DNA from 4 places in the Glutamicibacter arilaitensis Re117 genome. Region 4 is predicted to be linked to each of the others. Evidence: riboswitches for the same ligand, from Rfam matches in the RefSeq annotation. Region 4 holds a riboswitch; each other region holds the start of a gene.
What was found. A riboswitch is a leader RNA that binds a small molecule or an ion and turns the genes downstream of it on or off. The one in region 4 is predicted to bind S-adenosylmethionine.
Positions count from the first base shown of each region.

Region 1: another riboswitch for S-adenosylmethionine. It lies ahead of AARI_RS04000 (O-acetylhomoserine aminocarboxypropyltransferase/cysteine synthase family protein); the one in region 4 lies ahead of AARI_RS01695 (ABC transporter ATP-binding protein).
Region 2: another riboswitch for S-adenosylmethionine. It lies ahead of AARI_RS03410 (hypothetical protein); the one in region 4 lies ahead of AARI_RS01695 (ABC transporter ATP-binding protein).
Region 3: another riboswitch for S-adenosylmethionine. It lies ahead of AARI_RS18060 (flavin reductase family protein); the one in region 4 lies ahead of AARI_RS01695 (ABC transporter ATP-binding protein).

Region 1 is NC_014550.1:768,723-776,685, forward strand. It holds gene AARI_RS03975 (LPXTG cell wall anchor domain-containing protein) at 169-429, shown strand; gene AARI_RS03980 (flavin reductase family protein) at 510-1,052, opposite strand; gene AARI_RS03985 (methionine synthase) at 1,045-2,085, opposite strand; gene AARI_RS03990 (DUF1852 domain-containing protein) at 2,104-3,096, opposite strand; partial or broken gene AARI_RS03995 (LysR family transcriptional regulator) at 3,219-4,161, shown strand; SAM riboswitch class I at 4,394-4,484, shown strand; gene AARI_RS04000 (O-acetylhomoserine aminocarboxypropyltransferase/cysteine synthase family protein) at 4,573-5,886, shown strand; gene AARI_RS04005 (cystathionine gamma-synthase) at 5,883-7,106, shown strand; gene AARI_RS19575 (hypothetical protein) at 7,317-7,628, shown strand; gene AARI_RS04010 (gamma carbonic anhydrase family protein) at 7,694-7,963, opposite strand, start outside.
Region 2 is NC_014550.1:639,175-647,137, forward strand. It holds gene AARI_RS03395 (DEAD/DEAH box helicase) at 1-1,281, opposite strand, end outside; gene AARI_RS03400 (LOG family protein) at 1,488-2,558, shown strand; gene AARI_RS03405 (VIT1/CCC1 transporter family protein) at 2,621-3,724, opposite strand; gene AARI_RS03410 (hypothetical protein) at 3,780-4,046, opposite strand; SAM riboswitch class IV at 4,063-4,176, opposite strand; gene AARI_RS03415 (cupin domain-containing protein) at 4,459-5,022, shown strand; gene AARI_RS03420 (hypothetical protein) at 5,160-5,576, shown strand; gene speB (agmatinase) at 5,878-6,864, shown strand; gene AARI_RS03430 (thiamine pyrophosphate-binding protein) at 6,864-7,963, shown strand, end outside.
Region 3 is NC_014550.1:3,802,989-3,810,951, reverse strand. It holds gene AARI_RS18090 (PQQ-dependent sugar dehydrogenase) at 52-1,110, opposite strand; gene AARI_RS18085 (dihydrofolate reductase family protein) at 1,118-1,708, opposite strand; gene AARI_RS18080 (hypothetical protein) at 1,803-2,081, opposite strand; gene AARI_RS18075 (hypothetical protein) at 2,278-2,574, opposite strand; gene AARI_RS18070 (PaaI family thioesterase) at 3,316-3,732, opposite strand; gene AARI_RS18065 (long-chain-fatty-acid--CoA ligase) at 3,748-5,355, opposite strand; SAM riboswitch class IV at 5,731-5,846, shown strand; gene AARI_RS18060 (flavin reductase family protein) at 5,940-6,440, shown strand; gene dnaB (replicative DNA helicase) at 7,096-7,963, shown strand, end outside.
Region 4 is NC_014550.1:266,399-274,361, reverse strand. It holds gene AARI_RS01700 (acyl-CoA dehydrogenase family protein) at 34-1,365, opposite strand; SAM riboswitch class I at 1,381-1,472, opposite strand; SAM riboswitch class I at 1,739-1,839, shown strand; gene AARI_RS01695 (ABC transporter ATP-binding protein) at 1,846-2,667, shown strand; gene AARI_RS01690 (aliphatic sulfonate ABC transporter substrate-binding protein) at 2,753-3,775, shown strand; gene AARI_RS01685 (ABC transporter permease) at 3,782-4,609, shown strand; gene acs (acetate--CoA ligase) at 4,560-6,635, shown strand; gene AARI_RS01675 (BCCT family transporter) at 6,701-7,963, opposite strand, start outside.

The sequences.
Region 1 (7,963 bases), 500 kb from region 4:
GAGTCATGCCCACGTCGGAGGGAAGCCTGGCATCTACCCTGCCAGCTGATCCCAGACCAGCCACTACAAGACTCACAGCCTTACTTCTTTTTCGGGTCACCACGCTAAAAATCGAAGAGCCGGATTACACCGGAAACGACGGATGGTTCAACTGGTGGCTCCGAAACTGTGGACGAACCTGAGGTTTCAGAAAGCGAACGACCCGTTGCTGACGCTGAAATCAAGCCCGTAGGTTCAATCGGCAAGACAATCGTTACCAAGGCGCAAAAGGCAAGCAAGTCCACTGAACCCGTAGCGGTTGTTGAGGCCTCAGCGCCTGCACTGGCCAACACAGGTTTTGATGGTTTCTGGGCTGCTGGGGTTGGGATACTGCTAGCCATTGGCGGTGTGGTATTTATTGCCCGCTCACGCAAGGCTTCTGCGAAGTAGCTTAAGCCGATAACGGTCCCGTAATGCAGCTGACGCTGGGAAGCACCAAAGGGTGGTTCCCAGCGTCAGCTATTTGTGTATCAGTGGCCCAGATGCGAGCCGGAATTCAAGTGGTGCCACGAACGGTTGTGGTAAACCAATGCGTCACCAAGCTCGCCTGGTTGGGAGTCGCGTGCAATGTGTGACTGCAGTCCGCGAGCCACGATGACCGTTGAGGTCCCTGCTTGGATGCGTTCCACAACCTCGCACCGTACCCAAGCGCGGACGTTATCAAAGACAGTTTCGCCGGTGCTCAAACGAGTCCATGTCTGGTCCTGGGCAAAACGATCTACCCCGCTGGTAGCACCCAACTTAGCCAGCTCAATGTCATGCACATCCAAGGAATGAACGACGACCGTCTGAGCGCGAGAGAGTCCGTCAGAGGCAGAGGAGAGCGCCGAAATTGAGAAGACTAGCAATGGCGGATCTACGCTGATGGAGGCAACCGATGTTGCGGTGAGGGCAACTGGGCCCTGGCCAGCATCGGCAGTGATGACACTGACCCCACCCGGGTGCCCTCGAAAGACTGCTTTGAAGTCTTCTGCGGGCAGGGAGTCGGTTGCGTCTATCGAGACTTTAGACACTGGCACCGACGAGCTCCTCGCGCAGGATTCCGGCTCCGGCGTTTAAAGCACTGAGCTTTGCCAGCGAGACATCGCGAGGGAATGGAGCCATGCCACAGTTGGTGCTGGCAATGAGCTTGTCTGCGTCAACAAATTCCAGCGCCTTACGTAGGGTCTGTGCGACTTCTTGTGGGGTCTCAATGGCAACATTGGCTACGTCGATGGCACCGAGCATGACCTTCTTGCCTCGAACCATCTCAACTACTTCAAGCGGCACGTTGGAATGGTGAGATTCCAAAGAAACGGTGTCGATGGTTGAAGCCTGCAACAGTGGGAAGGACTTCTCATAATGGCGCCACTGAGCGCCCAGAGTGGCCTTCCAATCGTTATTGGCCTTGATGCCGTAACCGAAGCAAATGTGCGCAACGGTTTCTGCCTTCAAACCTTCGCAAGCACGCTCCAGCGCTGCGATGCCCCAGTCAGCAACTTCATCAAAGAAGACATTAAAGGCTGGCTCATCAAACTGGATGACATCCACGCCGGCTGCTTCGAGTTCCCTGGCTTCTTGGTTCAGGATGGTAGCGAACTCCCAAGCGAGCTTTTCGCGACTCTGGTAATGAGCATCATACAAAGTATCAACCATGGTCATCGGGCCAGGCAGAGTCCACTTGATGGGCTTGTCGGTAAATGTGCGAAGGGCCTTTGCGTCCTCGACAAAAACTGGCTTTTCGCGTTCCACGGCACTAACGACGGTAGGCACGCTCGCGTCGTAGCGGTTGCGGATTCGCACCGTCTCGCGCTTTTCAAAATCAACACCGCTCAGGTGCTCGATGAATGTGGTTACGAAGTGCTGACGGGTCTGTTCTCCATCACTAATGATGTCGATGCCACGCTGGGTCTGTTCGAGGACCGCAGCACGCATGGCGTCTTGCTGGCCTTCGCGCAATTGCTCGCCTTCAAGCTTCCATGGGGACCAGAGCTTTTCAGGCTCGGCAAGCCAGGAAGGCTTGGGTAGGCTGCCGACAATTGACGTGGGGATAAGCGGGGAAGTCATACGTTATCTTTCGGATTCTTAGGCGACAGGAGTCGGGTAGGAAGAGGACCACTGATCGAGCAGTTGGCGATTCGGGATGATGAAGTGCTCTTCGGTGAACTTGCCTTGGATCTTGCCCAACTGAGTTCGTTCTTCGCGGTCATAAAAGACACGGGTGGGGGAGAAGTCCTCGGCGCCCAGGCTCGGGTGGTACACGGAAGGTGCTGCCGAATTGGCGTTGTAGATTTCCGGACGGTAGATCTTCTGGAACGTCTCCATGGTGCTGATGAGGCTGATCAGCTGAAGGTTCGTGTAGTCATTGAGCAGGTCGCCGCGGAAGTAGAAAGCCAATGGCGCAACAGCGCCCGGCGGCATGAAGTAGCGGACGCTCAAGCCCATTTTCCCGAAGTAGGCATCGGTCAATGAATTTTCGTCCTGGTGGTATTCCAAACCGAGCACTGGATGGCTGTTGCCGGTGCGGAAATAGGTCTTGGAAGTCGAGACGCTGATGCAGATCACCGGCAGCTGGGCAAAACGTTCACGGTATGCCTGTGAGTTCAAAAAATGTTGGAAGAGCTGTCCGTGGAGATCGCCAAAATCTTCTGGAAGCACCGGAGCTCCGCTGTCATTACATGAGGCTGGAAGCACAACGCTGAAGTCGTAATCGCGGACATAAGAAGAAAAATTATTGCCGACCATGCCCTGGGACCGAGTGCCGGTGAGTTTATCCACGATCGTGGTTTCAAGCACTTCTAAAAGAGGAAATTGCTTGTCGGTATTATCGGCAGAAAAATGCACATTTGCGGAAATGATTTCCAATTCCAGAGAATAACGGTCGCCCTGGGGATTGTCCCAGTGAGCCAAGGAATTGAACCGGCGGTTGATCATCGTCAGGGCATTGCGCAGGTTCTCTTCGCGGCGCTCTCCGCGTGCCAAATTAGCGAAGTTTGTCGTGGTTCGCGAATTTGTCGAAGGGGAGTAATTCTCGTCGAATCTGGTGGTGCTAATGCTGAAATTTAATGCGTCTGCCATGATGGCCAATCTGTATTTGGGAGGCCTGGGCAGGCCGAGGGGAAGTCGATGCGTCAATCATGCAGGGAGATTCTTGATATCGGGTAACTCGATATAACTATGGATTCATATAGACTCTGGCTATGGTACAGGGAACAAATGGATTGACGCTGCAGCAACTTCGCTATTTCGTGGCGGTCGCCTCGGAGGGGTCGATCTCGGCTGCCGCCGACCTCATTTACGTCGCGCAGCCCAGCATGTCCTCAGCGATGAAGGAACTTGAATCACGGGTGGGGCGCACCTTGCTGATGCGCTCGGCCAGGGGAGTGACACTCACCGCCGAAGGCGCAGAATTCCTGGGCTACGCCCGGCAGGTGCTCGAGCAGGTGGAGCTTCTTGAACATCGATATCTCGGCCGACCCTCAGCCCGGCGGCTGCTGGGCGTCTCGACCCAGCACTACTCCTTTTCGGTGGATGCCTTCGTGCGGATGGTGCAGGCCAGCGGGGCCGAGGAGTACCAGTTTTCGCTGCGCGAGACCCGCACCGAGCAGATCATCGAGGACGTGCGCACGCTGCGCAGCGACATCGGGATCCTGTACCGCAACGACTTCAACCGGAAGGTCATCGACAAGCTGCTGCGCGAATCCCGGCTGGTCTTCCACCCGCTGTTCCTGGCCGATCCGCATATTTTCATCTCGCGCAGCAACCCGCTGGCCACCCGTACCCAGGTCACGCTCGAAGACCTCGAAGACCTGCCCCGGCTGACCTTCGACCAGGGGGCGAACAACTCGTTCTACTTCGCCGAAGAGGTGCTCTCCACGCGCTCCAGCCAGCGCGAAATCCAGGTCTCGGACCGCGCCACCATCTTCAACCTCATGATCGGCTTGGGCGGGTACACGATCTCCACCGGCATCATCAGCGACGAGCTGGACCCCCTCCATCGTGGCCATCCCGCTGGCCATCGAGGAGCGCATCGAAATCGGCTGGATCGACCACGCCGCCATCCCGCTCACCGACCAGGCCCAGCGCTACCTGCAAGAAGTGCGCACCGTGGTCGCCAGCTTCGGGGTAGAAGTGCTCGGCTGAGCCGCCAGTGGCGTAACTCCCGGTCACCGAGCACCGGCACATCGTCACAAACTTCCAGCAAAACCTCTACATCACGCCGATTCATCTCAAAACTTCGCGTCATAAAGTGCTGCCGGTCACCGCGTCATCATGACAACGAGAAGTCATATGAAGCCTGGCGGCCTTGTATGAAGCCGGCCGCCCGATAACGCTTGCACCGTTTGCGGCCCATGGCCAACCATGGAGGAACAACAAACCATCAAGAGCGACTAAGAGATCTGGCTCGTTGACGTCGCAGCAACCATCGGGAAACCGAAAGGTGCTAATGCCAGGAACGATGGAGCAGTTCCGAACGCGTTTTTGCGTACTGTGCTTCGTGCCGCCGCACGATGCCAATCGGTGCACTCCCTCGCAGAGAAACGAGGAGGAGCCATGAGCCAGGAAACCGACGCGGTGCACGCAGGGTACCGCCCGAGCGGAGACTTCCGCCCGATGCTGCCGCCACTGCACAATTCCGCGGCCTACCAATTCGCATCGCATGCCGAAGCGATCGAGAAGTTCGCCCTGCGCCAGGCCGGCTTCACCTACTCGCGCACCGGCAACCCCACCGTCTCGATTCTCGAACAGCGCGTGGCCGCCCTGGAAGGCGGGGCCCACGCGGTGGCCACCGCCACCGGGCAGGCCGCCGTGGCCCTGTCCCTGCTTGCCCTGACCCAGGGACCCAAGCACATCGTGGCCTCCTCCTCGCTCTACGGCGGCACCGTGGACCTGTTCACCGACACCTTCGCGGACTTCGGGATCCGCGTCAGCTTTGTCGACCAGGCCGATCCGTCCGCTTGGGCCGCTGCCATTGAGTCGGACACCCGGGCGTTCTTCCTGGAGTCGGTCTCCAACCCGCTGTGCACCGTGGCCGACATCCCGGCCATTGCGGCGATCGCGCACGAGCGCAACATCCCGGTGGTTGTCGATAACACCCTGGCCACGCCGCTGAATGTGCGCCCGCTGGAACTCGGTGCGGATATCGTGGTGCACTCGGCCACCAAGGGATTGGCCGGGCACGGCTCGGTGCTCGGCGGGGTAGTGGTGGATTCGGGAACTTTCGACTTCTCCGATTCCTCCCGCTGGCCGCAGATCGCCGCCCCGCGGGTGCGGCTGAATGGCACGTCGCTGCTTGAGCGCCACGGACCGGCCGCCTACGCGATGCTGGTGCGCTCCAAGTTCCTGCACGACCTGGGCCCGACCCTGGCCCCGGCCAGCGCCCAGGGCATCCTGGCAGGCATCGAGACCCTGCCGGTGCGCGCCGCCCACGTGCAGCGCAGCGTCACCAGGCTGATCGACGCGCTTGCCGAGTATCCGGGCATTGCCGCCATCCACCACCCGTCGTTGCCCGAGCACCCCAGCCACGAGCTGGCCCGGGCGCTGGCGCCGAAGGGCACCGGCTGCGTGCTGGCCATCGAGCTGGCCCACCCATCCCTGGTTTCCCCGGTGATCGACGGGCTCAAGCTGATTTCCCTGGCCGCGAATGTGGGGGACACCCGCACCATGGTCTCCCACCCGGCGACCATGACGCACTGCCGGCTCTCGGAGCAGCAGCTGGCCGACGCCGGCCTGAACACCTCCACCCTGCGCCTGTCGGTGGGATTGGAAGACCCCGCCGACCTGCTCGCAGATATCACCCAATCGCTGGATCTTGCATTGGCCGCAACCCAGGCCACCGCCGGCACCAAGGAAGTGAGTTTCGCATGAGCGGCTTCAACACCCTGGCCGTGCACGCCGGCCAGCACAAGGATCCGCACACCGGTGCGGTGATCCCGCCGATCTACCAGACCAGCACCTTCATCCAGGACGGCATCAACGTGCTGCGCGCCGGGCACGAGTACTCGCGCGGCTCCAACCCGACCCGCAACGGCTTCGAATCCCAGCTCGCCGCGCTGGAAGGCGGCGCCGCCGGCTTCTCCTTCGCTTCGGGGATCGCCGCCGAAGACGCACTGCTGCGCGCAGTGCTGGAACCGGGCGACCACATCATCCTGGGCGCCGACGGCTACGGCGGCACCAACCGGCTGATCTCCAAGCTGCACGGCAAATGGGGGATCACCTCTTCCGCGGTGGACATCACCAACCTGGATGCGGTGCGCGCCGCGGTGCGCCCGAACACCGCGCTGCTCTGGGTGGAGACCCCGTCCAACCCGCTGCTGGGCATCGCCGACCTGGCCGGCTGGGCAGCCATCGCGGCCGAGCACGGCGCCCTGCTGGTGGTGGACAACACCTTCGCCACCCCGTACCTGCAGCGGCCGCTGGATTTCGGCGCCCACGCGGTGGTCCATTCCACCACCAAGTACATCGGCGGGCACTCCGATGTGCTCGGTGGCGCTGTCATCGTGGCCGACCACCTGCACCGCGGGCAGAGCCTGGCCGAAGCCGTGGGCTACCAGCAGTTCGCCGGGGGAGCGGTCTCCGGTCCGCAGGATTCCTACCTGGCCGCCCGCGGGCTGAAGACCCTGGGCCTGCGCATGGAACGCCACGGGGCTACCGCCTCCACCCTGGCCCGCTGGCTCGATGACCAGCCCGAAGTCACCCGCGTCTACTACCCGGGACTGGAACGCCATCCGGGCCACGAGCTGGCCAAATCCCAGTCCGCGGCCGGCCGCGGCTTTGGCGGGATCCTCTCCTTGCAGCTCTCTGATGAAGCCGCCGCCCGCGCCTTCGCCCAATCCATGGAGTACTTCCAGCTCTCGGTCTCCCTGGGCGGGGTGGAATCCCTGGTCTGCTATCCGCGCGAAATGACCCATGCTTCGCTGATCGGCACCCCGCTGGAAATCCCGGCCAACCTGGTCCGCCTCTCGGTGGGCATCGAGGAAGCCGACGACCTGATTGCTGATCTGGAACGCGGCCTGGCCGCCGCCCGGGCGACCCAGCCGGTACACAAGCCCGCCGTCGTGCGCGAGAAGGCCCTAGAAAACGCCTGATCATTTCGGTCCGCGATGATCGGGCGGCGCGCCCCTTCCCTGGAGAATAGTAGTTGGGGAAGGGTGGAATCATGATCGGAATTCTCAATCGGCTCATCGAGCATATCGAGGCTCAGCTACGCGCCGAGATCAACCTCGCTGACTTGGTCTAAGGCACAAGTCCGAGCACTCCGGGCAGCCTATCGAGGCTGTTCCGATCCCGGGTGCAGCATGCCGGCGCAGAGGTGCGAAACGGATCATCTGGATCCGTGGGAGAAGGGCGGGCGCACTGATATCAAGTCTGCGGTGTTGAATTGCTTGATTCACCATACGGCCAGGCATTGCGGGTTGTTCCAGGCGGTGAAGATCCCTGGGAGCCGGCCGATGGTGCTGTTGCCGCCGGGGTTGGATCCGGCGCAGAATTTGCGGATCAACACCTATTTCATGACTCCGGCCGAAGGGTTGGAGGCCGAAGCATTGGCGGAGGAGACCACGGTGAAGTGGCGTGCTGGGTTGCTGGACGTCGAAATCGCCCAGCCATGAGCAGCACGCACAATGCTTAAAGCGAAAGGTCCTGGAAGCAGTGCGCTTCCAGAACCTCGCAAACTCTAGGCGTTGGCTTCCAGATGCTTGGCTGCCAGCACGAGATAGTGATCAGCGTTGGTCTTCAACCCGGCGACTTCTTCATCGCTCAGTTCGCGGCGGACCTTGGACGGAACACCTGCAACGAGGGAACGCGGCGGAACCTGGGTGCCTTCCAGCACCAGTGCACCTGCAGCAACCAGCGACTGCTCGCCGATCACCGCGCCGTTCATGATGGTCGCGCTCATGCCCACAAGGCAGCCGTCACCTACGGTGGCGCCGTGCACCACGGCCGA
Region 2 (7,963 bases), 370 kb from region 4:
GCGGATCTCGAAGTCGACCGATGCGGTGTCGTTAGGTTCATCCTTCTCGTTGAACTCCCGCTTGTACGCCACGGTGACCTGAACGTACGGAGGGTTCAGAACCGGCAGCTCCAGCTCTTCGCTCGTGCTTCTCAGCTCGAAACGCCGAGCCAAACGAGGGTAGGAGGACTCGAAGAAATTGTTGATCTCAGACTTTGGCACGGTAACTGGCCTGCGGTCAACGTACCAACGCCGATGCGCGTCAGGGATCGGCTCGAGACTTGGTGCAAGCCAAATTTCATCAGGCTGGGCCAGCTGAGCGTAGAAGCCATGCTCGGCAATGACACCGCTTGGAGCCTCAGGTTCAAGGACCAGATCCTGATTGGCAATGTGCAGGACTCCGTCCAACTGCAGGTGCTGTTCGTTCAACGAAGCACGCATGCTGAAGCTGGCTGGATCAACGATGCGCACGCGCTGCTCATTGCGGGTGGTGATCAGCGGGATGCCCAGCTCATCGGCCTGTTCGAGCAGTGGCCAGAGCAGGTCAGAGGCGTACTCATCCAAAAACAGCCAGTCTTCATCGACTTTGAACTGCAACTGGGTATCGCTGCGGGCCATCGAGGCAAAACGGGTAAACCAGTGGTGCTGGGCACGCAGCAAGTTCCAGCCGTAGGTCTTGAAGCCTAAGGTCGTCCAGCGAAGCTGGCCGCGAACCCAACGGCCCTCGGTATTGCGCACCATCGGGCGAACACCCAAGCGGAAACGCTTATTGCGGGTCGGGTGGGGGATGGTGCCAGTTGGCATCCACTGTTGCTGCTGGGTGGTGTCCTTTGAATCAAAGAGCAGGAACTGAAGGGCCATCGGCACCACAGCATCGTGCTGGGAACCGAGCAACCCGTCGGCAGGACCAGGTTCGGATTCTTCAAACCAGGAATCTATTTGTTGGGACCAAACGGTGTTCAGCTTTTCTTCCTGAGCCGGCAAAGTTCGCGGTTGTGAAGCGATCTTGTTGGAGATGATGGCCAGTGCGGCGATATGCGAGCAGATGCCAGGCGCGTCGCAGGTGCACTCGCAGGAATCGATCTTCCACTCTTCGTTGTCCAAGCGCACTTGAATCATCGGAGCGTACTCTTCACCGGACTCGGTGACGGTACCTTCGATTTGTTGGGCGTCTTCGTCGAATTCCACGTCAACCACGGAATTTTCTTCTGCAGCCAGGGTCTTTCCGTAGAAGAAAGGCGCGTTGCCCAGAAAAGCCAGTAAATGGCGGGCATCAATGGTTGGTGGAACAGATTCACTCATCCTCTCATCGTTTCACGTTCAGGGCCGTGGTGAAAGTTGAAGAGCTTTTCTGTGAATAATCACTATCTGTGACGTAGCGTGTAGCTATGTCCCAAGTGTGGCCCTACCTTCCAGCACGAGCGGTGAACATAACATCGCTCGTTGAGTTCGATCGGCTTGCAGCCGAGGCGTTGGCATCTCACCGCGCCCGCGGGAAAAATTGGCGCGTGCACCGCGTTGATCTGCGCGAACGGGATACCGTGCTCAAATCCCTGGACCTTTCCGAAGCACTGTTCATTGATTGCCAATATTCCTCCCAAGGCCAGCAGATCGTGCAAGCCACCGGCGGTCTATGCATGAGTTCGGGGTCCGAGCTGCCCTTTGAAACTGGTGCCCGGGATTTGTATTCAGCCGATGAGCTGTACTCGGGAATTCGGACCCAGACCTACGAACATGTGCCTGATGCGAAGATCTACGCGTACTCGCAACAGCATGTCGCGGTGAACGGCAATAGCGATGACAGTGCGCTGTCCAAGACGTTGCATGATCACCATATTGGCCAGGCGCTGGTCTCAGCGGTGTATGAAGGCATGTTCCAGGACACTCCGATCATCGGGGTGATGGGCGGCCACGCGATGAACCGCGGCACTGTCGAGTACGCGCGAGCTGTAGAGCTGGGGCGGATGATTACCCGGGCGGGCTATGCGGTGGCTACCGGCGGTGGGCCTGGCGCAATGGAAGCGGCCAATGCTGGAGCGTGGTTGGCTGACTATGAACCAGAGGACATCACTACGGCGTTGCGGATGCTGGCCGAGGCGCCGGATGCGATCCACCAGCGTACCGGTTGGGCAAGAACTGCGTTGATGGTCAAAGAACGCTTCCCCAGCCAGCGCCAGTCCCTTGGCGTGCCGACCTGGTTTTACGGTCATGAGCCGCCGAACCTGTTCGCCACCGGGATTGCCAAGTTCTTCACCAATTCCATTCGCGAAGCTATTTTGCTGGAGCAATCCAATGGAGGGCTGGTTGTCCTGCCGGGGGCCGCTGGCACGGTGCAGGAAATCTTCCAGGACGCCTGCGAAAACTATTACGCCACTGGGGCCCGAGTGGTGCCGATGGTGCTCATTGGCAAGGACTACTGGACCAAGGACCTGCCGGCGTGGCCGTTGCTGCAAGCACTGGCCAAGGAGCGGGTCATGGAGCAGAAGATCGCGCTAGTGGATACGGCCGAAGAAGCCATGGCGTTCATCGAATCCATGACGACGCTGCGCCGGCGCACCCGGCATCCACAGGGCAGCTGAATCAGGCATGGAAAATGCCGGTACAGGCGAAGCTGTACCGGCATGCGCAAGGTGTCGGGCCGCTAGCTGACGCTGACGTCGAAGATCAGGCCCAAGCAATAGGTGACGGCAGCCGCTCCCCAGCCGATGGCCAGCTGGCGCAGGCCTCGTTTGAATGGGGACGCGCCGGAGAGCAAGCCGACGATGCCGCCGGTAATCATCAAGGCGATGCCAACCAGCACCACGGAGATGATGACTGCGCTCAGGCCGGATAGGCCGAAGATATAAGGCAGGATCGGCACAATAGCGCCGGACGCAAAAAGGAAGAACGAGGTAGTGGCCGCTCCGGTCGCCGATCCCAGCTCTTCATGTTCTTTTTCAAGTTCTGCGCTGCGGCCTTCTGGGTTCAACGAGAAGCCGGGATTGCAGTCACAGGTGAACATGCCCATGCGTTCGGCCGCACGGTGCTCGGCATCCTCATCGCTCATTCCTCGGGCCTTGTAGATCAGCAGCAGCTCGTTGGCATCGAGGTCCAGGTTCGGGGCTGCAGTGAGCGTGACCTGGGTTGGGCGCGAAGCGGTCAGCAGCTCGCGCTGGGAACGTACTGAGACGTATTCGCCAGCGGCCATGGACAGCGCACCGGCCAGCAAACCAGCAACGCCGGAGAACAGCACGAAGGTTGCCGAGACACCGGTGGCGCCGATACCCATGATCAGCGCCAGGTTGGAAACCAGCCCATCGTTGGCACCGAAGACCGCGGCGCGGAAGTTGCCTGAAAGACGTGCGCGGCCAGCGGTAGCCAGCGCACGGACTACTTCCTCGTGGACCTGTTCGTCGGCTGCCATCTGTGCGGTGGCATCCTTGTCATCACGGTAGGGGGAGCTGCTTTCCGAGCGCTGGGCCATGGCCAGCACGAACACCGAGCCCAAGTGCAGTGCCAGGAAACGCAGCATGGTGCGGCGCAAGGATGGACGAACGTCTTTGACGTGTCCGCCGAGCTTGGTCCGCCAGTGTTCTTCGTGGCGTGTTTCGGCTTCGGCCAGGCCTAAGAGGATCTGCCGTTCCTGCCCGGTTTTCTTCTCCGCGAGGGCACGGTAGATGGCCCCTTCGGCGATTTCGTCGGCGAGGTATTGCCGCCATCGCTTAATCTGAGTTTTGCTTGGTTCGCTTGCTGAGTGCTGTGACATCGTGAAGATGACTCTCCTAGTACATGGAGTTTCCCAATGAAACCCGTGGGTCGGATCAGCTACCCAGTTTAGTCAGGGCTCCGTTGCTTGGGAATTTGGCAAGGCTAAAAGCAAATTTCTTGCCTGCAGGATCTGCGATTGCTGGCACTACGAGCAGCAAATTTGATGTTTCCGGGTCGAAGATCGGCCGTCTCACGCCCCGGGCAAGGAGTCGTTCAAGCCGCAGCGGATCCGCTACATATCGGATATGCCAGTGGCCTTCGGCTTTGAACTGCACCTGTCCGGTCTGGCGGTCGATGATTGGCAGGATTGGATACGTCATGGGGCTGCATCTCTCTGGCGAGCTCTTGCCCGTGCAACTGTTGATGCGCGGACCGCTTCCTCATCCGAACCACCCATGAACTTGGGGTTGGTGTGCGGCCAGTCGGAGCTTGGCGCCGCATCTCGTGAAGCAACAATTCTGATGCTACTGCCGGGGTGGGGACTTGAAGAAGTCATGGGGCGAAATATGACTGCCGCTTCGCTGCTGGAACCAGATGCAGTCGGCACACCAGGCCATCGAGCTGTTCACGACTCATAGGCAGTTCCCTAGGCATCTTCGGTGGGGTGAACGGGGCAGAATGAATGCCGATAGAGATCACCGCGTGTTTACCATTGGTAAACTTGCTCCGCAGGCCTTGAAACCGAAATGGATTGGGCTTTGCCGCTATGAGAATCGTCGATGGAGCCAAACGATGAAAACCTTGCCAGTTGAACCAACCGGTGCAGCGATCAATATTGGCGCGCGGCTGCGCGGGGTGCGCCAAACCCAGCGCATGACCATTGACCAAGTCGCCGAGCTTTCGGGACTGACCAAGGGCTTCCTCTCACGCGTCGAGCGCGACCTGACCAGCCCGTCGGTCTCGACCCTCTTGCGGCTGTGCGAAGTACTGAGCATTGAAGTCGGTACGCTCTTTGAAGTTCCGGAAACCAAACTTGTGCGACTGGAGCAGGCTCCTCGCGTTTCCCTCGGCGGTGATGGCATCACGGAGCAGCTGGTTACGCCTCGCAGCGAAAAGCGGGTGCAGATGATCCGTGCCGAGATCGCGCCGAAGGGCACCGGCGAAGCGGAACTGTATTCGGTGGATTGCGAGCTGGAAGTGCTGCATGTGATTGGCGGCAGGTTCGTGCTCGTATTACCTGATCAACGAGTGGAACTCGAAGCTGGCGACACTATAACTTTCCCCGGCCGTGAGCCGCACAGCTGGGAGAACGAGTCCGACCAGACCGCCGTGGTTACCTGGACGCTGATTCTCTAGTTGTCCGTCTCCAGCTTCTGTTCTGGAGGTGGGACAGTCCCTGCGCAGCCTTGCGTTGGCTGGTGGGCCGGCAAACCGCGTATTCTAGAAGCATTGCGTTGATTTGGGCGCTGGGATCGATAAGTGATGGGAGAGGTGTGAAAACACGGGAACCGACCACAACGCATGACCAATTGCGCAGCATCAGCTGGTGGGCTTCGATACTTTTCGGTGTCCTTGTCGGCACCACCCTGACCTGGATCCGCACCCAGCGCAATTTCTTTTTCATCGGCGCTGCGATTCTGGCGATCGTGATCGTGACCATCGGGGTGCGCACGATTCGCCGCCGCGCACGCTTCCCACTGATGGCCCAAGCGCATACCTCGTGGGTCTATATGTTGTGGACCGGGGTCTTGCTGATCTTGGCTGGACCAGTTCAGCTGGTGTACGTAGCCGATGATCTTTCTGAACTGACTATCAAGTCACTGATCATGTCCGCAGGTTTTTGCCTAGGTATCCATGAGGTCGATCGTGCGCTGGTTAAAGCCAGCAAGAAGCACTCTGACGAGAGCTGATCATCTTCATTGGGCGAAATAGCCTGAAATATAGTCAAAACTCCAAGACTTTGGCACCACGCGCTGGAAGTGCTTGCCCAGCAGAATCGTAGTTCTGCCAGCTGAACGCCAAGAACATAGTTGAAGCGAACGCCGCCACCCAATCCCGGGTGGCGGCGTTCTACATTTCTCCTGGATTCTTGTGGCGGAGGAAGCCTGATCTTGACGTGATCCAGCAGACAAAATAGCATAATAGAAAACTGAAGTTTCGTATTAGACAACTCTGGCTTTTGTGCTGTTGTGTCTTGGGGAGGAAGTTGCGATGAAGGAAATCCGTATCGAGGAAAATGGTCGTCTAGGGCCCATCAATGCTGCGATGATTCCGCGCTATGCAGGAGGCGGCACCTATGCCCGGCTTCCACGACTGGACCAAGTGGAGAAAGCCGACATCAAGATTGTCGGAGTGCCGTTTGATACCGGTGTTTCCTATCGTCCCGGTGCCCGCTTTGGTGCCAACCACGTACGTGAATCCTCGCGCCTGATCCGCCCCTACAACCCGGCGACAGATACCTCGCCGTTTGCGCAGAGCCAGGTGGCTGACGCAGGGGACATGGCGGTTAACCCGTTCAATATCAATGAGGCCATTGAAACCATTGAACACGAGGCACTGGAACTGACCAGCGATGGCTCCACCCTCGTCACCGTTGGTGGCGACCACACCATCGCGCTGCCCTTGCTGCGTGCCGCTTCGCAGCGCGCTGGAGCACCAGTTGCCATGCTGCACTTCGATGCGCACCTGGATACGTGGGATACCTACTTCGGCGCTGAATATACGCACGGCACTCCGTTCCGCCGTGCTGTTGAAGAAGGCATTTTGGACACCGAAGCAATCTGCCATGTCGGCACCCGCGGTCCGCTATACGGCAAAAAAGACTTGGAAGATGACAAGCGTTTCGGCTTTGGCATCGTGACCAGCTCCGATGTCTACTACCAGGGCGTACGTGAAATCGTGGACAAACTGCGCGATCGCATTGGCAATCGCCCACTGTACATTTCGGTGGACATCGACGTGCTTGACCCGGCTCACGCCCCGGGCACCGGCACCCCGGAAGCCGGCGGCATCACCAGCCGCGAATTGCTTGAAATCCTGCGCGGTTTGCGTGGGCTGAACATCGTTGGTGCAGATATCGTTGAAGTCGCTCCGGCCTATGACCATGCAGAGCTGACCGGTGTGGCGGCCTCGCATGTCACCTATGATTTGATCAGCCTGATCAGCGACTTCCGTGCCAGTAAGGGAATGAATAGCTAATGAATGAGCAACCTCAACGCAATGGCGGGGACCTGGTCATCGAGACCCTCACCGCACTCGGTGCTAAAACCGTGTTCGGCATCCCCGGGCAGCACGCCTTGGGCCTCTTCGATGCGCTCTCGCGCTCAAGTTTGGATTTCATCTCCTCGCGCGTCGAGAACAACTCGGCGTTTGCCGCCGATGGCTACTCCCGCGCGACTGGCGAAGTAGGTGTCCTGTTCCTGTCCACCGGCCCCGGCGCATTGACCTCGCTGGCGGGTTTGCAGGAGGCCTATGCCACCGGTGTGCCCATGGTCGTCATCGCCAGCCAGATTCCATTGGACGGCTTGGGTGCTCGGCGCAAGGGCATGCTGCACCAGCTCGATGACCAGAAGGCCTCGGCCGCCAACGTCACCAAGTTCCAGCAGACCGTGCATCACGCTTCGGGGATCCCCTCGGCTATCCAGGACGCGTGGGCACGCGCGATCACCGTGCCGATGGGACCAGTCTGGGTTGAGGTGCCACAGGATGTCCTGCTCGCCCCGGTCATGGTTCCTCCGGTACAAGATGCTCTGGCCGAAGCCTATCCGCACCCGCCGCGTGAAGAATTGATTCGTGAGGCCATGCGCTGGCTAGCCGATGCCAAGCGGCCAGCGATCATCGCTGGCGGCGGGGTACGCCGTGCTGGCGCCCAAGCGGAACTGCTGGCCGTGGCCGAGGAACTGCAGGCTCCAGTGCTGTGCAGCCCTGGCGGCAACGGAGCCTTCAGCTGGGACCACGAACTGTCCCTGCAATCCTGGGCTGAAGACCGCTTTGTCTCGGAAGTCATGGAAGACGCCGACGTGCTGATGGTGATCGGTTCGGCTCTGGGCGAGGTGACGAGTAATTACTTCACGCTCGAACCGCGTGGCAAGATGATTCAGATTGATGCCGAACCGCGTGTCCTGGAATCCAATACCCCGGCCTTGGGCATCCGTGCTGATGCACGCGAAGCGCTGAAATTCTTGGATGAAGAGATGCGCGCGACCGGCTTCAAGGCCCAGGCTTCCTGGCATGGGCAAACCCCACAGCAGGTAGTAGCCCAAACGCTGGCAAAGGTGCAGGGCCGCCTGGATGCGCA
Region 3 (7,963 bases), 320 kb from region 4:
GCCCTCCGCCATTTCCGTGGGATCGCAGCCGCAGGGACGGCTTGGCGGAGCTTATCCAGTGGGTGACTGCGGTGCGAGCTTGATGCCCAGGATCTGGTCATCCTGCGGGGTGGGGTTGCCGCGGCCGTCGGTATTGCTGGTCAAGACCAGCAGGTCCCCATTCTCGGACAGCAAGGCATCGCGAAGCCTCCCATGCTCGCCCACCAGCAATTCTGATTGGCTATCGGGTGAATCCAGACTGACGCTGCGCAGGAGCGCTCCGCGCAGGTTTGCGAGGTACAAGGTATCGTCGACAATCGCGATGCCGCTGGGGCTCGCCTCGGACGGCGCCCACTGCGCGATCGGATCAGTGTACTGATCCGTCGTGCCGGCGGATCCCTCGACCAGAGGCCAGCCGTAATTGCCTCCGGCCTCGATCATGTTCAGCTCATCCCAGGTGTTCTGCCCGAACTCGCTGGCATACATGGTCCCGTCCGAGCTCCACGCCATGCCCTGCACATTGCGGTGCCCGTAGCTGTAGACATAGGAACCTGCGAACGGGTTATCGTCCGGGATGCTGCCTTCCGGTGCCATGCGCAGTATCTTGCCGCCCAATTGCTGGAGGTCCTGTGCCTGCTCGGGATCCGCCGCGTCCCCGACGGAGGCATAGAGCATGCCATCGGGGCCGATAGCCAGCCGCCCGCCATTGTGGATGCTCGCCGACGGCAAGGTGTCGAGCAGCGTGCGCGGGGATGAGAGCGAAAGGCTTCCAGCGCTGCCCTGCACGGTGAACTGCTGGATGCGGTTGCCTGATTCCGTAGTGGAGTAGGCATACAACTGATCGGGGGCGAGGAAGGCCAAGCCGAGCAACCCGCACTCGCCCTGGGCTGCCACCCCATCGACCCGAGCTACTTCGCGATGCTGCCCGGAATCCAGGATTTCCAGGATCCGTCCCGAATCCCGCTCGCTGACCAGCAAGCTGCCTTGGGCATAGACCATTGACCAGGGCGCCTCCAGTCCCGTGGCCAGGGGAGCTGGCGAGCTGCCCGGCTGGTCGCTGGCCGTCGGTGCAGTACACCCATTGAGCATGAGCATGCCGGCGACTACCCAAGGAACGAGTTTGCGCCGCATGGTGCTGCTAGCTGTGTGCCGGTTGATGGCGTGACGGGCGGTAGGTCAATTCCTGTATCCGGCCATCCAGCAACTTGGAATTGACAAGTTCCAAGTCATAGTCGTCCACCCCGCCAAGTACTGGAGCGGAGCCGCTGTGGCCGGTCAGCACCGGGAAGATGGTCACCTGGATGAAGTCCACCAAGCCTGCAGCGAGCAGGGAATGGTTCATGGCCAAACTTCCGTGGGAGCGCAGGGGCACATCCGAGGTTTCCTTCAGCCGCGCGACGACCTCCAGCGCATCAGCGCGCTCCAGTGTGGGATTGGGCCACTTCAGCGGCTCTTCCAAGGTGGTGGAGATGACGGTGGCAGGCTTGTCGTGCAAGGCCACGCCCCACGCGTCTTCAACCTCGGGATTCGCTTCGATTTCTTCCCAGAAGAGGCTGAACAGGCGGAAAGTGTTGGCCCCGAACACCATGCGGCATGGCTGCGTATATTGTTCGAGCCGATGGGCCAGCAGCTCCGGTCCTTGCTTTCCCCAATAGCCGCCCCAATCGCTTCCGGCACTGCCGAAGCCATCAAGGCTGCTGAATACATCGAAGGTATAGGTCGCACTCACGGCGAACCTCCTGAAGTTCGGGCGGTAGATGCCACCTACCGTACGCCCGTGCTCGCAGCGAGAAAAGCAGTTACTCGGGATTCTCAGGGAACCGCTATGGACCCTGGACCAATGTGACCACGACGGAGAGCAGTTGCACAGCCAGCAAGCCGAATGCCAAGGAGATCAGGGCCCAACCATAGCTCTTCTTTAGCGCAGCGATGATGCCGCCCAATAATCCAAAGGCAGTGGGCAGGAGGAACATCCAGAATGGCTTTGCTGCCCCCGTATTTTCCCAGTCAATAAGGGCCAGGGCAGAAGCAAGCGCCAATCCCATCATTACCCAAGTCCATAGCGGACATTTGCCGACGAGTTTGCCTGCGGAGACATTCATTTGCGCAACTTCTTCCTATGTTGTTCGGACTACTTCAGTGGATTGCAGAAACAGCATGTGAACCAAAAGCTCACGGAACTGGCCATGGTGCGTTCTGTTCCTCTGTGAGTCAGTTAGAGCAGCTGCGAAGCCGCGCCGCAATGCAACGCTCTTCAAGAACACTGAAATACGGTCTGACTAGAACTAAAGAATGAACCTAATTTTTCCACTGTTCAAGCTGGTCTTGCTCAGATTTTCCCGGAGCGCGCACAAGCGAACGTTCCGCAATCACAGTTGAGAGCGAGAGAGTTAATGCAGCAAACATGACAGGAACATACTTTGTGAAGCTGGTCTTAGGGGCATCCGAGAGTAGCCAAGACGTTAGGAAGAACATCGCCGAGGCAAGGAGGACTGATGCTAATAACGCCAAAGCTCGTTTCTTCTTGTCGACTCCGTGCCACATGGGCAAAGTATCGCCAGGGTCGTTGTTAGAAAGACCGAGGTATTTCAGCATTCTTCTCCCGTGCAGCTCGTGTAGCGGTTGTAGATCTTGGTGCTGCGCGCACCTCATACTTCACCAAGCGGAAACTGAACATCTTGATGATTTCTTATATTCATACTAGCAAAAGGGTATTTTCAAAAGAATCATACTTAAGTATGGTGCTCGGTGAGCCTCAGTACTAGAAAGCCGGTGACGTTGCACGGGGCATTAAAACCAACGGTCGGTACGCTGACGAACGAAGTGACTGAATTGGTGCCTGCTCACTAGCCCGTCCAAGGTCGGGGTTCCTTTGGTCCGCATCTTATATGCGTTCTGCATGAAGCCCTTGAGCAGGGCATGCTCGCAAGAGCATGCCAAGCATCCTCGCGAACCGTAGTTCCCATTGTTCGAATGACGAAATGGATCCAAGGCGACTGCAGTTTGAACGATCCCATGTCATGGACCGCACCTAATTAACCCAAACGGGCATGCGTCCGTCGCCGTTTCTATTCGCAAACCCAAGGCATTCTTGTCGTGTACCCAGGTGTCGAAGCCACGCCTTCGTCGATACGTTGTTGGGTGTTTGGGTTTCGTGAGGCACCGTTGCTGCTACTTAGGGGCTGACGGGTAAACCTAACGTGTGATTGAACGTTCGAAAGCTACGGCAAGAGAAACTAGGTGCAGAGGCAGGCTTCTACGTCGTTCCTTAAACCTTGTGGTGTCGGAACTGGTGCCTTGAACGCCGCGTAGTCGAATCCCATCTGCAGGGATGCCTTAGCCCTTGGGCAGATCCACATTCTGGGTACGCAGTTGGCCACGGGAGAGCTGCTTGCCGGTGGCTTCATCGGTGATGATGACCTCCCAGAGCTGCTGGGTGCGCCCTTGGAACAGCGCGGTGGCGACCACCTGGACCCGCGCCCCGGTGGATGGGCGCAGGAAATCGGTTGCGTTATGCACTCCGACGGCGAATTGCCCGCGTTCGGCCACCGCATAGCTGGCGCCAACCGACCCTGCGCTCTCGATCATCGAGGCGTACACGCCGCCATGGACCACGCCCCACGGGGTGTGGTGGTTCTCGTCCAACGTCGCGTGGGCACGTACTTCAGTGGCAGTGATTTCATCGAATTCCAATCCGATGCTTGCGCTGAATCGGCTGGTCTTGTCGGGAATCCGTGGTGCTGGCTTATCCAATTACTGGTCCTCGGGCTAGTTCGTTGTGCTGTCTTCGAGCGCCTGGGCGCGCAGGACATTCTTCTGCACCTTACCAGTGGAGGTGCGCGGCAGATCCTGCGGGAAGACGATGGTGCGCGGCACCTTGAATCCGGCCAGCTTTTCGCGGGCGAAGCCGATCAGGGTTTCGGCATCCAGGGTGGATCCGCTGGCGCGGATGACATAAGCCACCGGACGCTCACCCCATTTCTCATCGGCGACGCCGATGACTGCAAGATCCAGCACCTCTGGATGCGACGCGAGGGCCTGTTCCACCTCGATGGTGGAGATGTTCTCGCCGCCGGAAATGATGATGTCCTTGGCCCGGTCGCGCACCTGGATGTAGCCGTCCGGGTGCATGACGCCGAGGTCGCCGGTGTGGAACCAGCCGCCATGGAAAGCTTGGGCGGTGGCCGCTTCGTCGCGGTAGTAGCCGATCATGACGTTATTGCCGCGCAGCACGATTTCACCCATGGTCTGCCCATCCGCCGGCACATTGTTCATGTTCTCATCAACAATGCGCGCGGACTCGGCGGTGATCATGCCAACGCCTTGGCGTGCCAGTTTCGCGGCCCGGCCCGGGCCATCGAGCTCATCCCATTCATCCTGGTACTCGCAGACCGTGTACGGCCCGTAGACCTCGGTGAGCCCATAGACGTGGACGACCTCGATGCCCAGCTTCTGCAGCTTGGAGATGATTGCCGGTGACGGGGGAGCGCCTGCGGTGGTGATGCGCAGCGGGGAATCGAGCTGGTGGGCGCGGGTGGAGTCGGCGATGATGGAGCAGACGGTCGGGGCGCCGCACAGGTGGGTGGTCCCCAGATTCTCGATGGCATCCCAAACAGCATCTTCTCGCACCCCGCGCAGGCTCAGGTGGGTGCCACCGGCCGCCGTGACCGCCCACGGGGTGCACCAGCCATTGCAGTGGAACATCGGCAGAGTCCACAAGTAGCGGGTTTGTGCGGTGAAGCCCTGGTGGTGCGCTTCGCCCAAGGAGTTCAGGTAGCTGCCGCGGTGCGAGTAGAGCACGCCCTTGGGCTTGCCGGTGGTGCCCGAGGTGTAGTTCAGGGTGATCGGAGCCCGTTCGTCAGCGATCGCGTAGGGAAGCTTTTCATCGGAGGCTTCGGCCAGCAGCTCATCCAGGGTGGCATCGACCTGGACGTTTGGGCGTGCTCCGTCATATTGGTCATCGGTGATCTCGATGAGGGCATCCAGCGTCGGGTTCTCCCGGCGCAGGGTCTCGGCGTTTTCCAGCAGTTCGGTATCGGCGAGCATCAGCTTCGCCTCAGAATGATCAACGATGTACTGCAGTTCGTGGGCCGAAAGCCGGGTGTTCAGGGCAATGAGCACGCCACCGGCCAGCGGCACGGCGTAGTGCGCCATGAGCATCTCTGGAGTGTTCGGCGCCAGTACGGCGACGCGGTCACCGGGCTCAATGCGTGCTTTGAGCGCTTGGGCAAAGCGGTGCACTCGTGCTTCGAACTCGTTATAGGAATAGCTGCGGGTTCCATGGATGACGGCGCTTTTATTCGGGTAGACCTCGGCGGTGCGTTCCAGGAAGCGCAGTGGGGTCAATTCTGAATGGTTGGCCTGAATCTCTACCATGGTGTGGCTATTCCTCAATCGTCATCGCGGGTACGGTCAACATTAAGCAGGAGTGTGACTCAACGCACTCTGTGACCAATAATGGCATGAACCTCGGCGTCATGCGGAGAAACCAAGTTTCATTACGGTGGGCGGTAGGGAATTCGCGGCAGGGCTCTAGTTTCCGGAAGAATGCTGATCTCATGCCGATTCGGCGGTCGCGGGGCCTTGCTGCGCTCGTCGGCCGGAAGGTTCTAGCGACAACGTCATTCAACGAATAAAAGACTGCCAAATGCGCGCTAGTGACGGGTTGAATCGAACATTTCTTTAAATATTGCGATTTGCGAAGTGAAATGTTTGACGCTTCTTCGTCATGGGCCATATCGTTTTAATCAGAATCAAGAGCATCAGCTATAAGCCCTGGCTTGCTGATCGGCAACCCTCTCAACGGTAGTGGGGTGCTCCAGGTGAGGATTCGGTTCCACACAAATGTGCTGGAACAAGTACCGCACACGGCGCGGGATTTCAGCTCAAGCGGCTTCGGGTAACAAGAAGCCTTAGCTTGCGAGCTACTGCGCGGTGGGCAAGACCGAAGGAATCGAGCCATGTCATTGAATCTTGAACTTGACCCGTTGACCCTACGCAAGGTATTCGCTCAGCACCCCTCGGGCGTAGCCGCCCTTTGTGCTGAATTGGACGGCGAGAAGACCGGCATTGTCGCTTCATCGTTTACCGTTGGCGTTTCCCTTGAACCTGCATTGGTAATGTTCGCGGTGCAGAAATCCTCGAACACCTGGCCCAAGCTGCGCGACGCTGGTCGCATTGGTGTCTCGGTGCTCAGTGAACGCAATGACGGTGTTTGCGCGCAGATTGCTTCGAAGAATGGCGATCGATTCCGCGGTATCGAAACCACCGGCACAGATCAGGGTGCGCTCTTTGTTGACGATTCCACGCTTTGGCTGGAGACCTCAATCTACAACGAAGTCGAAGCAGGCGATCACTGGGTAGTTCTTTTGGAAGTTCATGGGCATCGCACCTCAGGGCACCTGCCACAGATCTTCCATGATTCGCAGTTCCACTCGCTGCCAGTTCCTGAACTGGTATAAAACCCTCTTAGCTTTCAGCGCCGGCTGGTTCATTTAGTTGATCCAGTCGGCGCTGTTTGTTTTAAGCGCGCGCCTGTTCGCCTCACCGTTACGCACAATAAGTTATCCACCGGACCCTGGGGTACGAGGGCCGCCGATTGTGGACTATTCACGGTTTTGACGTATTCGGATGAATTTAATCCGGGATGACTAAGGGTTTTGTGAAACTTCGAGTATCCACAAGGATATCCACAGAACTGTGGACTGGGGGTGGGGAAATGTGCACAAGGAGCGAAAAACCCCGGAAACTGGGTGATTTTGGGTGTTGATAACTCTGGGCGTGATGCCGTGACCTTCAATGAATATACTTTCTGTCCACAGGTGTGTAAACCGAAAAAGCCTAGTCACATCCAGTTTGATAGGTACAAAGTGGGGTAATCCACAGAGTTCTCCCCAGACAGTGAACAGGGACGTCCACAGGTACAGCGTGGTTATCCACATATTCTGTGGATAATGAGGTTTACGCCTGTTAATAACACCCCTACTGTTGGCTTTGGGAGAGAAATATCCACAGGCGCTTAATATCCAAATGTCCGTGTCGACTGACATGATGGAGCGTTGCCATGAGGCAGGGAGAATTTTTCTCAGCGGGTCAATAGGGATGGAAGTGTCTGCAATGAGTGCTGAGCCGGTTTATGAAGGACGAGAATCCGACGCAGGGCGTAAGCCGCCACAGGATGTTGAGGCCGAAATGTCGGTCCTCGGCGGCATGATGCTCTCCAAGGACGCCATTGCTGATGTGGTCGAAGCCATCCGTGGCACCGACTTCTATCGCCCGGCCCACGAATCCATCTATGAGGCGATTGTTGACCTCTATGGTCGCGGCGAACCAGCTGATGCGGTGACAGTTGCCGACTTGCTGACCAAGCGCGGAGAGATTTCACGCATTGGCGGTGCAGCATACCTGCATAACCTCATCCAGCAGGTTCCAACTGCAGCCAACGCAGGGTACTACGCAGAAATCGTGCGTGAACGTGCTGTGCTGCGCCGATTGGTCGACGCAGGTACCCGCATTGTCCAGATGGGTTATTCGCCAGATGGTGAAGTTGACGCCATCGTCAACGAAGCCCAGGCAGAGGTTTACAAGGTTGCCGAAAACCGCAACAGTGAAGACTACGTGCGCCTCTCGGACATCATCGAAGATACGGTCGATGAAATTGAGAATGCGGCGAATGCTGGTGACGGCATTACCGGCGTACCTACCGGATTCTACGAATTCGATGAACTGACCCAGGGACTTAAGGGCGGCCAGATGATCATCATCGCCGCACGTCCTGCAGTGGGCAAGTCGACCTTCGCCTTGGACTTCGCCCGTTCGGCTGCCATCAGGCACAATATGGCTACCGTCTTCTTCTCCTTGGAAATGGGCCGCAATGAAATTGCGATGCGCTTGCTCTCCGCCGAAGCATCTATCCAGCTCCAAGATCTGCGCAAGGGTTCTGTCGAGGATGCCCAGTGGACCAAAATTGCCACCACGATGGGTC
Region 4 (7,963 bases):
GTTAAGTGAATTGTTGCTGGTCTGTGCCAGGCCCTAGGCCCGATGGGTCGAGTCTTCGCCGGTAACTGACAGGCGCTGCGGCTGGACCCCGTTGATCTCGTAGTCCCCGACGATGCGTGCCTTGTAGATCGCCGGGTTATGCGTGGCAATGGTCCGCGCGTTGCGCCAGTGCCGGTCCAGATTGCAGCCGCTTCTGGTCGACGAAGCTCCAAGCCCGTCGAAAATCTTGCTGGTCACTCCGATAGCCAACGGCTGGACCACGGTTTGCGCGCGGTTGGCGGCAAGCTCGCAGACCGCATAGCGCTCTTCATCGTTCAACCCCGGATCGCCCAGAGCCGCTTCGACTTCAAGCACCGCTCCGATGACTACGGAGTCAGCAGCGAAGGATTCCGCTGATACTTCGCCCACCAGCTGCAGCACCTGGGGTTCCTGGTAAACAGGGACACCGGTACCGGTGGTGAAGATGCGGGTTCGCGACTGCACCGCACGGCGCAGGTCGTTCAGTGCCGCGCGGGCGATGCCCGCCTGCACCGCCATGAGAACCAGCTGGAAGATGGCAGCTTCGGAGTCATTGGTCTGCTGCGGCATGAAGCAATCCACCGGGACCTGGCGGAACTCGGTGGTCCCGGTTCCGGTCAGCCCCTGGCCGAAGCCATCCCAGTCATCAAGGATCTTCACGCCGCTTCGCTGGGTGGAGACTACCGCAATCTGGCGTCCGGCCAGTTCCGGGTGGGACACGGCAACGGTGGTCCAGTCGGCAAAGATGGTGCCCGTGCAGTAGTACTTCTCGCCGTCGACGACCCAGCGGCCATCCACGAGGCTGGCTGCGGTGTTCAAGGTGCCCAGGGCATTGCCCCCGCGTTCGGTATAGGCGTTGCCGATGATCTGGCCGGCGGCAATGCGCGCGATCCATTTCGTGCGCAGCGCCTCGTCATCCAGCGCCAACACGTTTTCCACGAAGGCGATGTGCGCACGCCACAGCTGTCCGACGTGGGAGTCCGCCTCGGACAGCTCGATGAGCAAACGGAATACATCTGACAGCCGGGCCCCGTAGCCTCCGTCTGCCACAGGAAGTCGCAGCGCGCCGAAGCGTTCGCGATTGAGCAATCCCACCTGTTCGAAGGGAAGCACCCGGTTCAGGTCGCGGTCTTTGGCGTTCGCAGCGATCTGGGAGAACACCGGACGGAAAATTCCAGCGAGCCGGTCGTACTGCTCATCCGCGCTAGGTCCCGGCGTAATTTTCAGCAATTGCCTTGTCGGAAGCTGTTCTTCGAAATTGTCCAGTTCCAGCGCGGTGGCCTGCGAAGGATCACTGAGCTGGTTGAAGTCCAGTCCGTCGGCATTGGGCGAATGGCCAATAGGCATCAAAATTCTCAATTCTTTCCATCGGTCCTGGCGGTAGCACCGTCCCGCGCTTGGGGTGGTTGCTGCGGCGTCTTCGAGCCAGATCTCTCAGCCGCTCTGGATGGGTCGTATCCATTTGTAGCCGTAACAATCGTGCGATTCCAAGCCCCGAAGTCACATTTCGTCTCGCGATGCGCACGGGGTTGGACGGCACTTGCGCGACCTATTGCCGGTGAGACCGAAGATGACTTGCACAGAATTGGCGAATGTCGCCCAAACACGCATCTAATGAAATAAATAACGAAATATCCTCCACATGTGACGTAGTTATCGAATATTTTTCATGTTACGCAAGATTTGCGTTCAATTCGTTCGAATGCCTGTAATGGATGAGTAACCATCCCGAGCGGCCGAGAGATCTGGCTCTACGACGCCGCAGCAACCACCTACGGACTACCCTCCGCAGGCCGGTGCTACCGCCAGGAACGATGGAGATGAATCATGGCTCTTACTTACGCAGCGCCCCCAACGGGGACAAGCGCCGCCTCTTCTGGTGCATTGGATGTCAGCTTCACCGACGTCTCACGCACCTTTACTACCAAGAAGGAAAGCCGCACCGTACTAGCGGCTATCAACTTGCAGATAACCGCGGGCCAGGTCGTCGCGATCCTCGGTGCCAGCGGCTGCGGCAAGTCCACCCTGCTGCGTTCGGTATCCGGCCTGGACCACCCGTCGACCGGTTCCATCCGCACGGGCAACCACGATGTGAACGGCATCAACGATCTGTGCGCCGTCGCTTTCCAAGAACCGCGATTGCTGCCATGGCGATCGGTTCGCGAAAACATTGCCCTCGGGCTGGCACCAGGCACTGAAAAGTCCGCCGGCGAGACGCTCATCGATGAACTGATCGAGCTCACCGGATTGAGCCACGCAGCGCACCTGCGCCCACGGGAAATTTCCGGCGGCATGGCCCAGCGGGTATCGCTGGCCCGCGCATTGGCCCGCCGCCCAGGAGTGCTGCTCCTAGACGAACCCTTCGGCGCACTGGACGCACTGACCCGCTTGAAGATGCAAGACCTGCTGCTGTCCATCCACAAGTCGTTCCCCACCACCGTTTTGATGGTGACCCACGATGTGGATGAAGCCTTGACGCTCGCTGATCGGGTCATTGTCCTGGGCCGCGCCGGCACCACCGGCGCCGCAAGCGTCATCGAGGACCTGTCCTTGCACGCCGCTCAACCGCGTCGGCACACCGACAGCCAGTTTGCCGCACACCGCGCACATCTGTTGCGCCTGCTGGGCGTCGATCCCACCAATCACTAGCCCCATGCGCCTCACGGCGCCTTGGAGTTTTCATCCCAAGTGGCTAGTTTCCACCTCACTTGCACGCACATTATTAGGATTTTCTATGCTTTCGAACCGCTTCACCCGCCGTACCGCATTGTCCGCCGCCGCCCTGCTGCTTGGCACCTCGGCGCTTGCCGGTTGCGCCGGCGAAAACGCTACGGCCGCCAACGCGGACAAGACGCTGTCCATCGATTTCGCTACCTACAATCCACTGAGCCTGGTGCTCAAGGAGAAGGGCTGGCTGGACGAAGCTGCTAAGGAATCCGGCGTCAGCGTTGAATGGATCCAGTCCGCTGGTTCCAACAAGGCCAACGAAGCGCTGCGAGCTGACGCAATCGACGTGGGCTCCACCGCAGGTTCGGCCGCATTGCTGGCCCGCTCCAACGGTTCGCCGATCAAGACCATCGCGTTGTACTCGCAGCCTGAATGGGCCGCGCTGGTGATCGGCAAGGATTCGAAGATCAGCTCCGTGAAGGATCTGAAGGGCAAGACCGTCGCAGCCACCAAGGGCACCGACCCGTACTTCTTCCTGCTGCAGAGCTTGGAAGAAGCCGGGCTCAGCGAAGACGACATCAAGCTGCAGAACCTGCAGCATGCCGACGGGCGTACCGCATTGGCCAATGGTTCGGTTGATGCTTGGAGCGGCTTGGATCCGATCATGGCCGCCGCCGAAGAAGACGGCGCCTCGCTGGTATACCGCAACCTTGATTTCAACACCTACGGTGCGCTGAATGCCCGCGAAGACTTCATCGAAGAAAGCCCGGAACTGGCGCAGCTGGTGGTCGACTCCTACGAAAAGGCGCGTGCCTGGGCTACCGAGAACCCTGAAGAGACCGCCGAGATCCTCGCAGACGTGGCCGGCCTGGGGCCTGAGGTTGCCACCACGGTGATCGAAGAACGCTCCAACCTCGATGTTCCGGCAGCACCTAGCGAAAAGTACACCAGCGTGCTGCTCAACATCGGCCCGACCCTGGTAGCCAGCGGCGATGTCTCCAAGCAGGAATCGGTCGATGAAGCTCTGGCGACCCTGGTCGATGACCAGTTCGCCACCCAGGCCGATGCAACAAAGATTTCCGGAGAATAATCAGCGATGAGTACTCCAACCGTGCCTCAAACCCGCAAGGCCCAGCCCGCGGGCAGACAGAAATCAGAAATCGCGGCCACCATCTTGCGCGCACCGAAGTGGTTGCTCGCATCGGTTCTTCCGATTCTCACACTGGCCGTGTGGCAATACGTGACCGTCACCGAAATCGTTGCCCCGTGGACCCTGCCTACGCCCGGCTCTGTTGCGGCTGCAGCCGTTGAGCTTTTCCAAGATGGCGAGCTCGGCCCGCATATCGGTATCTCGACCCAGCGCGTCCTGCTCGGTTTCTTCTTCGGCTCGCTGCTGGGCCTGGCCTTCGGCGCCCTGGTCGGCTTGTCCAAGCTGGCCGACGCATTCTTGGGCCTGAGCATCAGTGCGCTGCGCGCGGTCCCTTCCCTAGCGTGGGTCCCGCTGCTGGTTTTGTGGATGAAATACGGAGAAGACTCGAAGGTCACTCTGGTGATCATCGGCGCGTTCTTCCCGGTCTTCACCACCGTCGCTTTGGCCTTGCGCCATGTCGATGCCCAGCTCGTTGAAGCCGCCCGTTCCTTCGGCCTCAAGGGCCTGAAGCTGCTGCGCACCGTGCAGCTTCCAGCAGTGGTTCCGGCCATATTCTCCGGACTGCGCCTGGCATTGGCCCAAGCGTGGCTCTTCCTCGTAGCCGCCGAACTTCTCGGCGCCTCCATGGGCCTGGGCTTCTTGCTCACCGATTCGCAGAACAATGGCCGCTTGGATCGCCTGATCATGACCATCGTCCTGCTGGCTATCTTCGGCAAGATCACCGATGCCCTGCTCTCCGTGGCTGAACGCTGGGCCATCAAGCGCTGGACCTAAAAGCCACCTGCAGCATCGGCCGAAATCACACAACCTTCCGCACCCAACCCAAGGAAACTTTGCAATGACCACCGAATTGGCACACACCTCAGCAGCCGCATCCGAGGCAGCCCGCCAGGAATTCTGGGACGAAGCGGCAAACCTCCTTGACTGGGATACCCCCTGGCACACCACCAGCCAGATCCTCCCGGCAGATCCAGCAGCCCAACGCGGTCCGCAAATCTCCTGGTACCTGGGCGGAAAGCTGAACGCCGCGGTGAACTGCGCGGACCGCCACGTGGCCGCCGGCCACGGCGACAAGGTAGCCCTGTACTTCGAAGGCGAGCCCGGCGACCGCGTGGCTGTGACCTACAAGAACCTGCAAGAACGCATCTCGCAGGCCGCCAACGCCTTGGAATCCCTGGGCGTGGTCAAGGGCGACCGAGTAGTGATCTACCTGCCGGTGCTCATCGAAACCATTGTCATCACCCTGGCCTGCGCCCGCATCGGCGCCATCCACTCGCTGGTCTTCGGCGGGTTCTCGGCCGAGGCGCTGAAGTTCCGTGTGGAAGACACCAAGGCCAAGGTACTGGTCACCACCGATGGCCAGTTCCGCCGCGGAACCTCCGTCCCGGTCAAGGACAATGCCGACGCCGCGGTTGCCGGTGAGAATGAAATCGAAAAGGTGCTGGTCATCCGCCGCACCGGCGATGAAATTCCGTGGACCGAAGGCCGCGATGTGTGGTGGCACGATGTCGTGGACACCCAATCCACGCAGCATCAGGCGCAGGCTTTTGATTCGGAAACCCCGTTGTTCATCATGTACACCTCGGGTACTACGGGCCAACCAAAAGGCCTGGTGCACACCACCGGTGGTTACCTGACCCAGGCGGCCGCCAGCTACAACCTGCTGTTCGCCAACCCGGATGAATCCCAGCGGGCCGATGACGTGCACTGGTGCACCGCGGACCTGGCCTGGGTCACTGCGCACACCTACGAGATCTACGGGCCGCTGGCCAACGGCGTCACCCAGGTGATCTACGAGGGCGTGCCCAACGCACCGCATCCGGGCCGGCACTTCGAAGTCATCGAACGCTACAAGGTCACCAGCTACTACACCGCACCGACCCTGGTCCGTTCGCTGATGGGCTGGTTCCCCGAGGGCCTGCCGGCCAAGTACGACCTGTCTTCGATCAAGATCGGCGGCACCGTGGGCGAAGCGGTGAATCCGGAAGCCTGGAAGTGGTTCCGCGAGCAGATCGGCCGGGACAGCGCCGCGGGCCTGCCGATGGTCGATACCTGGTGGCAATCCGAGTCCGGTGCAACCATCCTCTCCCCGCTGCCCACCGATGACCACTTCAAGCCAGGATGCGCCGCACGGGCGCTGCCCGGAATTTCAGTGGACATTGTCGATGCCGAGGGCCGCAGCGTGGCACCGAACCAGCAGGGAAATATCGTTATCACCCAGACCGGACCGTCGATGGCGCGTACCGTCTGGGGCAATCCGCAGCGCTACTACACCAGCTACTGGGAACAGTACGTGCAGCAGGGCTGGTTCCTGGCTGGTGACGGGGCCCGCTTCGATGAAGACGGGGACATCTACATCCTGGGCCGCACCGATGACGTGATCAACATTTCCGGCCACCGCCTGTCCACCATTGAAATCGAGTCGGCACTGGTCACCCATCCCGGCGTGATCGAGGCCGGCGTCTGCCCGACCGCCGATGCCAAGACCGGCCACGCGGCCACCGCTTTCGTGGTGCCGCTGGATGCCAGCTTGATCTGCGAGCACCCAGATGAGCAGCTCGGGGCACGCCAGGCCGAATTCATTGCGCAGTTGCGCTCCACCGTGGCAACGCAGATCGGACCGATCGCCAAGCCGCGCGAGGTCGTGCTGGTCCCGGACGTGCCCAAGACCCGCTCGGGCAAGATCATGCGCCGTCTGCTCACCCAGCTGTTCGAAGGCTCTAAGCTCGGGGACACCACGAGCTTGCAGAATGAGCCGTGCATCCCGCAGATCAACGAGGTCTGCCGAGCACGCGACTAGCCTTTACACGGGTTGACGCAATGAGGGACTCTGCCTTCAGGCAGAGTCCCTCATTGCGTTAACGGCTAGGAGTTCTTGGGCTCGGTTGCCTTGCTGTCGCCATCAGCTGCGTCCGGCTTGCTGCCGGAGGCCGGATCGACGGTGGCTTCGGTGGCGAAGATCTTTGCTTCGCCCGACTTCTCATCGGCGACGACCATCGGGATTTCAGTGGTCAACAGGCTGAACCCGCTGCCCTCATGGCGCTCGACGCCTTGGACCACGGAGTGCTCCAGAACCTCGCGGGCGACCTTTCCGCGAAGGATCAGAGGATCCTTGCTCAAATCCTTCCAGATCGCCACGCAGAGCAGCAGCATCACGATCACGAACGGCAATGCCGAGACGATGGTGATGTTCTTCAGGCCGTTCAAGGCCTCTGCCGGGTGGTCCCCGCCAGCCAAGAGCATGACTGCTGCAACAGCACCGGTTGCCACGCCCCAGAAGATCACGGACTTCTTCGAAGGATTTTCAGCGCCTCGTTCACTGAGCGCGCCCATCACGATCGATGCCGAGTCCGCACCGGTCACGAAGAAGATCGCGATCAGCAGCACAGTGACAACCATCAGTAAGACGGCCACCCAGTTGGCAACCGGCAAGCTGCCCAGCAGGTCGAAGAGCACCAGGTCGAAGTTGATATCCGGTGCGCCGTCGACCATATTGGCCAGCTTCTGGCCGGTTTCCCCGGCACGCTCTGCGCGTTCCTGGATGCCAATTGCGCCGCCACCGAAGATGGCGAACCAGATCAAGGTCACGGTGGACGGCACCAGCAGCACGCCGGTGACGAACTGGCGGATGGTGCGGCCACGCGAAATACGGGCAATGAACAGACCCACGAATGGGCTCCAAGAGATCCACCAAGCCCAGTAGAACACGGTCCACGACGAGAGCCAGTCGGACATCGCGCCGTCACCGGAGGCTGCGGTGCGCGAGGCCATTTCCGGCAGATCGCCAATGAAGGCGCCCACGGCGTTCGGGATGTCGTTCAAGATGAACAAGGTTGGACCGCCGATGAAAACGATCAGCGCCAGGATCAAGGCCAGCACCATATTGGTATTGGACAGCCACTGGATGCCGCGTTCAATGCCGGACACTGCCGAAGCAACGAACATTGCAGTCAGGATCGCAATGATGACTACCAGTACGCCGGAGCCTACCTTTTCCATCATGCCGGTGGCTTGGATGCCACCGCCGATCTGCAGTGCGCCAAGGCCCAACGAGCAGGCCGAGCCGAAGAGGGTGGCGATGATTGCCAGGACGTTGATGATTCGTCCGCCCCAGCCGTGGACTGCACG